DNA from 2 places in the Brenneria tiliae genome. Region 1 is predicted to be linked to the other one. Evidence: predicted binding sites of a transcription regulator. Region 1 holds the regulator's gene; the other holds the start of a gene.
The links. The regulator Fur, encoded in region 1, represses iron uptake genes when iron is present. The targets are predictions, from matches to a motif close to ATAATAATGAGAACNACTATCAA.
Positions count from the first base shown of each region.

Region 2: the regulator Fur is predicted to act here: its motif matches at 3,180-3,202, upstream of MFP24_RS06405 (TonB-dependent siderophore receptor).

Region 1 is NZ_JAKPCB010000095.1:35,674-41,182, reverse strand. It holds gene nagE (N-acetylglucosamine-specific PTS transporter subunit IIBC) at 98-1,585, shown strand; gene glnS (glutamine--tRNA ligase) at 1,764-3,422, shown strand; gene fur (ferric iron uptake transcriptional regulator) at 3,513-3,962, opposite strand; gene fldA (flavodoxin FldA) at 4,293-4,820, opposite strand; gene MFP24_RS08790 (methyl-accepting chemotaxis protein) at 5,221-5,509, shown strand, end outside.
Region 2 is NZ_JAKPCB010000092.1:51,401-56,909, forward strand. It holds gene gorA (glutathione-disulfide reductase) at 1-568, shown strand, start outside; gene MFP24_RS06405 (TonB-dependent siderophore receptor) at 720-3,104, opposite strand; gene katG (catalase/peroxidase HPI) at 3,416-5,509, opposite strand, start outside.

The sequences.
Region 1 (5,509 bases):
TCTTACACTCCATGCCAATACCACCCGCAGTGGTTTTACCCGGCAGTGAGCCAGTTTAACCGGCAGTTTTTTGTCCCACAGGGGAAGAGAGGAAAATGTGAGTATTCTTAGCTATTTGCAAAAAATCGGCCGGGCGTTGATGGTGCCAGTCGCCACGCTGCCCGCCGCCGCGCTCCTGATGGGGATTGGCTACTGGATCGATCCGGTCGGCTGGGGAAGTGAAAATGCCCTGGCGGCGCTGTTTATTAAATCGGGCGCGGCCATTATCGAAAATATGGCGGCGCTGTTTGCCGTCGGCGTGGCTTACGGCATGTCGAAGGATAAAGACGGCGCCGCGGCCTTGACCGGTTTCGTCGGCTATCTGGTGCTGACCACGCTCGGTTCGCCGGAAGCGGTGTCGATGATCCAGAAAATTCCGGTGGATCAGGTGCCCGCCGCGTTCGGCAATATTAAAAACCAGTTTATCGGTATTCTGGTCGGGGTGATTTCCGCGGAGTTGTATAACCGCTTTAGTCAGGTGGAACTGCCAAAAGCGCTGTCATTCTTTAGCGGACGGCGCCTGGTGCCGATCCTCACCTCATTCCTGATGATCCTGGTCGCCTTTATCCTGATGTATGTGTGGCCGGTCATTTATAACGCGCTGGTCGCTTTTGGCGAGTATATCCAGCAGTTGGGCGCGACCGGCGCCGGCCTTTACGCCTTCTTCAACCGCCTGTTGATCCCCGTCGGTCTGCACCACGCGCTGAACTCGGTGTTCTGGTTTGATGTGGCCGGAATTAACGACATCCCGAATTTCCTGGCCGGGCAACAGTCCATCGACGCGGGGAAAGCGGTCGCCGGCATTACCGGACGTTATCAGGCCGGGTTCTTCCCGATTATGATGTTCGGCCTGCCGGGGGCGGCGTTGGCTATTTATCACTGCTCGCGTCCGGAGAATAAAAGCAAGGTGGCGGGGATTATGCTTGCCGCGGCATTCGCCGCATTCTTTACCGGCATCACCGAGCCGCTGGAGTTCTCCTTTATGTTTGTGGCGCCGGTGCTGTATGTTCTGCACGCGCTGCTCACCGGGATCTCGGTGTTTATTGCGGCCAGCATGCATTGGATCGCCGGTTTCGGTTTCAGCGCCGGGCTGGTGGATATGGTGCTGTCGTCCCGCAACCCGCTGGCGACGCAGTGGTATATGCTGATACCGCAGGGGTTGGCGTTCTTCGTTATTTACTATCTGGCGTTCCGTTTCACCATCCTGCGCTTCAACCTGCTGACGCCGGGACGCGAACTGTCGGTAAGCGGCAGCGAAGCGGACGGCTATGATGTAAACGCCTCGGCGGCGGCGTCGGGCGATATGACCACGCTGGCCCGCGGCTATTTGCAGGCCGTCGGCGGTAAAGATAATCTGCTGGCCATTGATTCCTGCATCACCCGCTTGCGTTTGAACGTGGCGGATTCCAGCCGGGTGGATGAAGCCTTGGCCAAGCGGCTGGGCGCCGCGGGCATTATCCGGCTGAATAAGCAGAATGTGCAGATTGTGGTGGGCACCCAGGCGGAGTCCATCGCGTCCGCGCTGAAAAAAGTCAGCGAGGCGTAGCGTAAAGCGGAATCTTACTGTGTGAACCATGGTAAGTAGATGAAATCGCGGGGCGAGATTGCTATCTCGCCCCGTTTTTATTCATCACCGATAATTTAATCAAACTAACGGTTGTTTCCCGGCTTGGCTTGTTGGATCATTAGCGGTTATATGTCGTTTAAGCATTGAGGAACCAAGCATGAGTGAGGCTGAAGCCCGCCCAACCAACTTTATCCGCCAGATTATTGATGAAGATCTGGCGTCCGGTAAGCATGACCATATTCAGACGCGCTTCCCGCCGGAGCCTAACGGCTATCTGCATATCGGGCATGCGAAATCTATCTGTCTCAACTTCGGTATCGCCCGCGACTATAACGGGCAATGCAACCTGCGTTTTGACGATACCAACCCGGTAAAAGAAGATATTGAATACGTTGAGTCGATCAAACGCGACGTTAACTGGCTGGGTTTCTCATGGAGCGGCGACGTACGCTATTCCTCCGATTATTTCGATCAGCTGCATCAGTATGCGGTGGAGCTTATCAGCAAGGGGCTGGCGTACGTCGATGAACTGACGCCGGAGCAGATCCGCGAATACCGCGGTTCGCTGACGTCGCCGGGCAAAAACAGCCCCTTCCGCGATCGCAGCGTGCAGGAAAACCTGGAGCTGTTCGAAAAAATGCGTAACGGCGGCTTTGCCGAGGGAACCGCCTGTTTGCGCGCCAAGATTGATATGGCGTCGTCGTTTATCGTGATGCGTGACCCGGTGCTGTATCGGATCAAGTTCGCCGAACACCACCAGACCGGCAACAAGTGGTGCATCTACCCGATGTATGATTTTACCCACTGCATTTCCGATGCGCTGGAAGGGGTGACGCACTCGCTGTGTACGCTGGAATTCCAGGATAACCGCCGCCTGTATGACTGGGTGCTGGATAACATCACCATACCTTGCCATCCGCGGCAGTATGAATTCTCCCGCCTTAACCTTGAATACGCCATTATGTCCAAGCGTAAGCTGAACCAGCTGGTTACGGAAAAGATTGTTGAAGGGTGGGACGATCCGCGTATGCCGACCATTTCCGGTTTGCGTCGCCGTGGCTACAGCGCCGCGTCTATCCGCGAGTTTTGTTACCGTATCGGGGTCACCAAACAGGATAACAACGTTGAAATGGCGGCGCTGGAGTCCTGTATCCGCGACGACCTTAACGCCAATGCGCCGCGCGCCATGGCGGTGCTGGATCCGGTGAAGGTGGTGATTGAGAACCTTCCTGCGGATCATGAAGAGCTGGTTACCATGCCGAACCATCCGAATAAGCCGGAAATGGGCTCCCGCCAGGTGGCGTTCAGCCGAGAAGTGTATATCGATCGCGCGGATTTCCGCGAAGAGGCCAATAAGCAGTATAAGCGTCTGGTGCTGGGCAAGGAAGTTCGCCTGCGCAACGCCTATGTGATCAAAGCGGAGCGCATCGATAAAGACGAGCAGGGGGTTATCACCACCATCTATTGCAGCTACGATGCGGATACCTTAAGTAAGGATCCGGCCGATGGGCGCAAGGTCAAAGGCGTTATTCACTGGGTGTCGGTGGCGCATGGCCTGCCGGCGGAATTCCGGCTGTACGATCGGCTGTTCAGCGTGGCCAACCCCGGGGCGGCGGATGATTTCCTGTCAACCATCAATCCCGAGTCGCTGCAGGTGACCCGTGGTTTTGTCGAGGCGAGCCTGGCGCAGGCGGAAGCGGAAAAAGCGTATCAGTTTGAACGGGAAGGCTATTTCTGCGCCGACCGGGTTTATTCCACTCCGCAGCATCTGGTGTTTAACCGTACGGTGGGCCTGCGGGATACCTGGGTGGGATAATTGCTGGGGCGTCTACAGGATAAAAAAATAAAACCGCCTCGGCGGTTTTATTTGTTAAAAATCGCACCTGCGATTTTTTATGCGGTTGATTTATCTTTTTTCATCGTGCAGGGTTTCGTCTTCACGGCAATCCCCTTCACTGCAATGGCCATACAGATACAAGCTGTGGTTGGTCAGTTTTATGCTGTGTCTTTCCGCGATTTCACGTTGCCGCGCTTCGATATACTCGTCACGGAATTCAATCACTCTGCCACAATCCAGGCAAATCAGATGGTCATGATGATGTTGCTGGGTCAGTTCGAAAACCGACTTGCCGCCTTCAAAATTATGGCGGGTGACGATACCAGCATCATCAAACTGATTCAGTACGCGGTAGACGGTCGCCAAACCAATCTCTTCGCCCATATCAATCAGTTTTTTATATAAATCTTCCGCACTGACGTGATGGCACTCCGGGTCCTGCAATACTTCCAGAATTTTCAGTCTCGGAAGTGTGACTTTCAGGCCGGCCTTCTTTAATGCGATATTATTGTCAGTCATGCGGGTTTAGTCCTGTTGCTTACTTAATCAATGGGGGCTATCTAGCCTATGGCATCGGTCGGCTCAAAAAATGTAATAGCGTCTCAATTATAGAACCGTGCATTCAAAATGGAAACCATGGAATGTTAACAAGGTTATTCCCACACACAATACAGAGGTAGCACGCAATGCATTGTTGGCAAATGAGGAAAACGATGGTGAACATACATAACCGATGTGGGTATTGTACAGAATTGTGGCCGGAAGTTAAAAAAATGTATCAATCTTAATGAAAGGTTTTTTCTATTGATTTGGCTCTGACGAGGGAGTTGTCAGAGCCAAGGCGTGGTGTTAAGCCAGCAGCTCTGGCAAATTCAGCTCTTCGCTAATCTGTTTTACCCAGGCGGTGACGCGCTCGGCGGTCAGTTCAGGCTGACGATCTTCGTCGATAGCCAGGCCGATGAAATGCTTGTCATCCGCCAGACCTTTGGACGCTTCAAAGTAATAGCCTTCCGTCGGCCAATGTCCGATGATGGTCGCGCCGTGCGGTTCGATGATATCGCGGATGGTGCCCATGGCATCACAGAAGTATTCCGCATAGTCTTCCTGATCGCCGCAGCCAAACAGGGCAACCAGTTTGCCGCTAAAGTCGATATCTTCCAGCGTAGGGAAAAAGTCATCCCAGTCGCATTGGGCTTCACCGTAATACCAGGTGGGGATACCCAGCAATAGAATATCGAAAGCTTCAAGGTCTTCTTTACTGCTTTTGGCGATGTCATGAACTTCAGCAACGTCGGTTCCCAGCTGCTGTTGGATCGTCTTGGCAATGTTTTCGGTATTGCCGGTATCACTGCCAAAGAAAATTCCTATCAGTGCCATGAATTAAATAACCTCTTGATTCTTAATGGTATGGTGCCGTTTTTCACCCACTTATCGCCTAATAATAACAGACACTACCGGCATGAGAAACTCGTATCGGTAAGGAGACGTAAATTGTGGCGGGTAATTTTTAGCTGAAATTCCGGGGCTCAAAAAAATTTGTATTTATAGAATGTTATGAATTCGTTCACAGAATAGAAAACAAACTACGACAAGAGCCGTACCGGGGTTAAATGTTGTCTGAGTTTTGTCGATTAATTAAGTGATCTTATCTGTTCAATACCACGGAACACCAATGCCAGGGAGCGGCGACACTTCCCGGCGGCTTGAATTTCGTACTACAAAGCCGATTAACCATTAAAACATTTTTATTAATGCGTGCTTAGGTCTGGAGTGAACAATGAAACTTTTAAAGAACATTGCCATCAGAACGGCCATGTTGTGGGTGCTTGGCATTTTCTGCGTATTGTGGGGCGGCGTGTCGCTCTATACCATGTTTTCCTTCAAAGAGATGACGGCGACGTCCAAGACCAGCAGCCTGCTGGTGCAAAACATGAATTATGTCAATCAGGGCAACGATCAGTATTTCCGGATGGTTACGCGCCTGGCCCGCGCCGTTGATGCGCGCCGCAATGGCGATAATGAAACGGCCGATAAAGAACAGGCGTCGGCGCTGAATGCGCTCAATA
Region 2 (5,509 bases), on a different contig from region 1:
TCGCGAGCCGGCGACGGATAACCTGAACCTGAGCGTAACCGGCGTTGCGCTGAACGAGAAAGGCTATATCCAGGTGGATAAATTCCAGAATACCAACGTGCCGGGCATCTACGCGGTGGGGGACAACACCGGCGCGGTAGAACTGACGCCGGTCGCCGTGGCGGCGGGCCGCCGTCTGTCGGAGCGTTTGTTTAACGACAAGCCGTACGAGCACCTGGATTACAGCAATATTCCCACCGTGGTCTTCAGCCATCCGCCTATCGGCACCGTCGGGCTCACCGAACCCCAGGCGCGCGAACGGTACGGCGACGATAAGGTGAAGGTTTACACCTCTTCTTTTACCGCCATGTACACCGCCGTGACCCGGCATCGCCAGCCGTGCCGCATGAAGCTGGTCTGCGTGGGCGAGGAGGAGAAGATTGTCGGCATCCACGGCATTGGCTTCGGCATGGATGAAATGCTGCAAGGCTTTGCGGTGGCGCTGAAAATGGGCGCCACCAAACAAGACTTCGACAATACCGTCGCCATTCACCCGACGGCGGCGGAAGAGTTTGTGACCATGCGCTGATTTTAAGTCAGCGATAAACGCTTGTTAAATCCGCTTACGGCGTTCGCCCTGAGCCGAAACGATAGCCGGACGGCATAGTCCATCCGGCAAATCAGCGGCGCAAAGCGGTTTTTGGACACTCATGATACAGCCGCATTCGCCTTGCGCGGGGTTACCAGCGATATTTTAGGGACGCGGTGATATTCCTCTCTTGTCCCAAATAGCAATAGCCTTCATTGCAGACGGTGTCGCGATGATCGGCAATATTGCGGGCGCTGAGGGAGACCGTCAATCCATCATATTTTTTGACGATAGCGCCGAAATTATAGCTGAGCGTGGCGTCAAGGTAATAAGCGGCGTCATTCTTGGTCGTGTTGGCCGTACTGGTATAGTTCGAGCCGGTATATCGCAGGCCCACGCCGGTCGACAGGCCCGGAACGAAGCTGTTTGCGGCGAAAGTATGGTTCAACCAGAGGCTGGCGGCGTGTTCGGGCGTGACGGCGGGCGAATTTCCGTTGTCGTCTCCGGCCGTGATCCGGGAGTGAGCATAGGTGTAAGCGGTAATAATGTCCCAGCCGTCGGTGATATTGGCGCGGGCTTCCAGTTCGACTCCCTTGTTCGTCACTTCGCCGAGCGCACGGTATGTCAGCGCTGCCGCATCGACAAGAACGGGTTTGTTCTTCTCCACGAGATGGTAGGTTGTGGCCGACAGGAGGATGTTCGAGCCGGGAGGCTGGTATTTCACCCCCAGTTCGAACTGCTCGCCTTTGGTTGGCGCGAGAATATCTCCCGATGCCGAGCGGTTAGTCACCGGCTCGAACGAGGTCGCATAGTTTGCGAATGGCGATAATCCGTTGTCGAAGGCATAAAGAAGGCCGGCCTGGGCGGTGAAGGCGTCTTTTTTCAGACTTTGGTCAATGGGAACGCCGGTGCTCGGATAGGAGCCGGTACGGCTTTGTTCGACCCAGGTGTGACGTCCGCCAAGCGTGAAATGCCAATTGCCGAGCTCGATCTGATCCATGGCATAAAGCCCGCTCTGCCGCAAATCCGCATTGGTCTGATAGGAGCCATATCCCCCTGTCGGGCCAGATACGCCATAGCTGGGGTTGGCGATGTCGAAATCGAAGGCGGAATCGACGGCGCCGTATCCATACGCGACGGAGGAGTCGATGTCCGTGTAGTCGAAGCCGGTCAACAGCGTATGGGAAAGCGCGCCGGTGTCGAAGGCCCACTCCAGCTGCGTGTCAACCTGGAAAACATCCAATTCGTCGCGGATCTCCCAGGGGTAGCGGTGAGCGACCGTTCCGGTCCAGTTACTTACGCTCAAATACTGTCCGTGCAAATTGAGGTGCGAATAGCGCAGGTTCTGCCTGAAGGTCAAGAGGTTGTTGAAGTAGTGCTCAAACTCATATCCGACCTGTTGCTGGCGGGTCTTCTGGTGGTCATAGTCCGGATCGCTGGACCTAAAAGGGCGCACCTGACCGCCTGCATCGGTTATCGCGCTGACCGACGCATCGGATTCGCTGTTCTGAACCAGTCCGTATGCCGTAAGCCTGGTCTGATCGGATGGCGTCCAGGTCACCGACGGCTGGAGAAAATAGCGATTATCGGCGATGTCGAAATTCGTTTCGCCTTCCCGCGCGAGACCGACGAGACGATAGGAGACATCGCTGCTTTCGCCCAACGCGTCGCCCACATCGAAGGCAAACTGCTTGCGGTTTTGGGTGCCGTAAAGTATCCCGGCTTCTCGAATACGGCTACCGTTTGCAAATTTCGAGACCTTATTCACGATGCCCGCCGGCGTTCCGGCGCCATAGAGTACGGAGACCGGCCCTTTAACGATTTCCGTACGCTCCAGCGAATAAATATCCGTCCGGAACATGCCGTAGTTCAGATATGGTTGCCGCAAGCCATCCTTGTAGTCGCCCATTGTCGTAGCGCTGTAGCCGCGGATGTAAATCTGATCGAAGCGGGGATCAAAACCATAGGGGCCTGTCGTCACGCCGGCGGAATAGCGGACGGCTTCTACGGTGTCCTGAACGCCGCGCTGTTCCATCTCCCGCCTGGTGACAACGGATACGGAACGGTCGGTTTTGATGAGCGGCGTATTCAGCTTCGTGGCTGCGCTACTGTTTCTGGCGACGATAGTGGCGTTATCATCGCCGGCCGAGTTGGCCTCGACCACCATCGTGTCGCGCGCCCTTGAGGCAGCGGCGGTAATGGTTCCTTTGCCGTTGGCGGTCGGATGAAGACTGGAGTGCTCGCCGGAACGGGAGTGCGAGGCGTCCAACGGATCGGCAGGAGCCGAATAGCCGCTTTCTGATGCCTGTTGGGCATGAGCCGAAAGGGATACAATTCCGGCCGCAAAGATGGTCATTGACGGCAACAGCAGCGAAAACCCGGTGATGGTTTTGTTATGGGCAAGAACCCTGCAACGCATATGGACTCCGACAATTCTAAGTACAGGTTTCGATGGTTGAAGTTGTTGGTTCGGGGCGACGATGAACTCGCCCTCATCGGCAGCGTTTATCGGCAAGAGCTTGCAACCGTTCTGCATCTATCTTCATGAAAATATTGGGATTATATTAATTCGCAGGCGAATGGGTGGGAGTATACTATCTCTTAGATCTTGATGTAAATCGTTTTCATTCTCGTTTGCTGTTCGCGGGCATCGGCGCCGCCGCCAGAAAGCCGCTCGCCAGCCCTTGAGGTAGTAACGTTGGGGAAACGGGATTCGAACTCGGCTGGAGGGCTTGTGTCGCACCGGCGACGGCCCGTAAGGGTGGCCGTCAGGGATGGCGGGCCATAAAAAAAACCGACCGGTGTGTTGCACCGGTCGGGGGGAACTACGCGTTGCGGCCTGCGTGATTACGCCAGGTCAAAACGATCCAGGTTCGTCACTTTGTGCCAGGCGGCGACAAAGTCCTGCACGAACTTCGCCTGGGCGTCCGCGCCGGCGTACACTTCCGCCAGGGCGCGTAGCTGGGCGTTGGAACCGAACACCAGATCGGCGCGCGTCGCGGTCCACTTCACTTCTCCGCTGTCGCGGTCGCGTCCTTCATAGCGGTTTGCGCCCGGCGAAACGGCTTGCCACGTGGTGCCCATATCCAGCAGGTTGACGAAGAAATCGTTGCTCAACGTGCCGGGCCGATGGGTGAAGATGCCGTTGGCGGAGCCGTCGGCGTTGATGTTGATCGCGCGCAGGCCGCCAATCAGCGCCGTCAGCTCGGGCGCGGTCAGCGTCAGCAGCTGCGCCTTATCGATCAGCGCCACCTCGGCGGGCGCCGCCAGTCCGGCCGCCTCGTAGTTGCGGAAGCCGTCCGCGGCCGGCTCCAGCTTGGCGAAGGCATCGACGTCCGTCTGTTGCTGCGAGGCATCGGTGCGGCCCGGCGTGAACGGCACCGCCACCGGATAGCCCGCCGCCTGCGCCGCCTGTTCGACCCCGGCGTTTCCCGCCAGTACGATCAGATCCGCCAGCGACACCTGCTTACCGCCGCTCGCCTCCAGATTGAAGTCGCGCTGGATGGCTTGCAAAGCACTCAGCACCCCGGCCAGTTTTTCGGGTTGGTTGACCTCCCAGTCCTTCTGCGGCGCCAGGCGTATGCGCGCGCCGTTGGCGCCGCCGCGTTTGTCGCCGCCGCGGAAGGTGGAGGCCGAGGCCCAGGCGGTGCCGACCAGTTCCGACAGGGTCAGGCCCGCCTCCAGTACTCTCGCTTTGAGCGTCGCGGCATCCGCTTCGTCAATCAGAGGATGATTAACGGCAGGCAGCGGATCCTGCCAAATCAGGTCTTCGCCGGGAACTTCCGGGCCGAGGTAGCGCGAGCGCGGGCCCATGTCGCGGTGGGTCAGTTTGAACCAGGCGCGGGCGAACGCCTCGGCAAAAGACTGCGGATTTTCCAGGAATCGACGCGAGATTTTCTCGTAGATCGGATCAACGCGCAGCGACAGGTCGGTCGTCAGCATGGTCGGCTTACGCTTTCTCGACGGATCGTGCGGGTCGGGAATGATCGCTTCGGCGTCCTGGGCTTCCCATTGGATCAGGCCGGCCGGGCTGCGGGTCTGGACCCATTCATAGTTGAATAAGTTTTCGAAGAAGTAGTTGCTCCACTGCGCCGGCGTCTGCGTCCAGATGACTTCCAGGCCGCTGCCGATGGCGTCGTTGCCGTGTCCGGTGCCGTAATCGCTCGCCCAGCCAAGGCCTTGCGCTTCCAGGCCGGCGGCTTCAGGATCCGCCCCTTTATGAGATTCCGGCGCCGCGCCGTGGGTTTTGCCGAAGGTATGTCCGCCGCCGATCAGCGCCACGGTTTCTTCGTCGTTCATCCCCATGCGGGCGAACGTCACGCGGATGGCGTTGGCGGCGGCAACCGGATCGCCGCTGGAATTCGGGCCTTCCGGATTGACGTAGATCAGGCCCATCTCGGTGGCGCCGAGTTTCTCATCGAGTGTGTCGGCCGGCCGGTGGGAAAGCCATGCGGTTTCGGAACCCCAGTTGACGTCCTGATCGGGCTCCCAGGTGTCTTCGCGGCCGCCGCCGAAACCGAAGGTGCGGAAACCCATGGTCTCCAGCGCGACATTGCCGGTCAGGATAAACAGGTCGGCCCAGGAGATCGCCTGGCCGTATTTCTGCTTGATCGGCCACAGCAGGCGTCGGGATTTATCGATATTGACGTTGTCCGGCCAGGCGTTCAGCGGCGCGAAACGCTGCTGGCCGCGCCCGCCGCCGCCGCGTCCGTCTGCGGCGCGGTAGGTGCCGGCGCTGTGCCACGCCATGCGAATAAACTGCGGACCATAGTGACCGAAGTCAGCAGGCCACCAATCTTGCGAATCCGTCATCAATTTGCGCAGGTCGTTTTTCAGCGCCTGGTAATCCAGCTTCTTGAATGCTTCGCGGTAGTTAAACGTCGGATCCAGCGGATTCGATCGAGATGAGTGTTGGCTCAGCAGATCGACGCGCAGTTGATT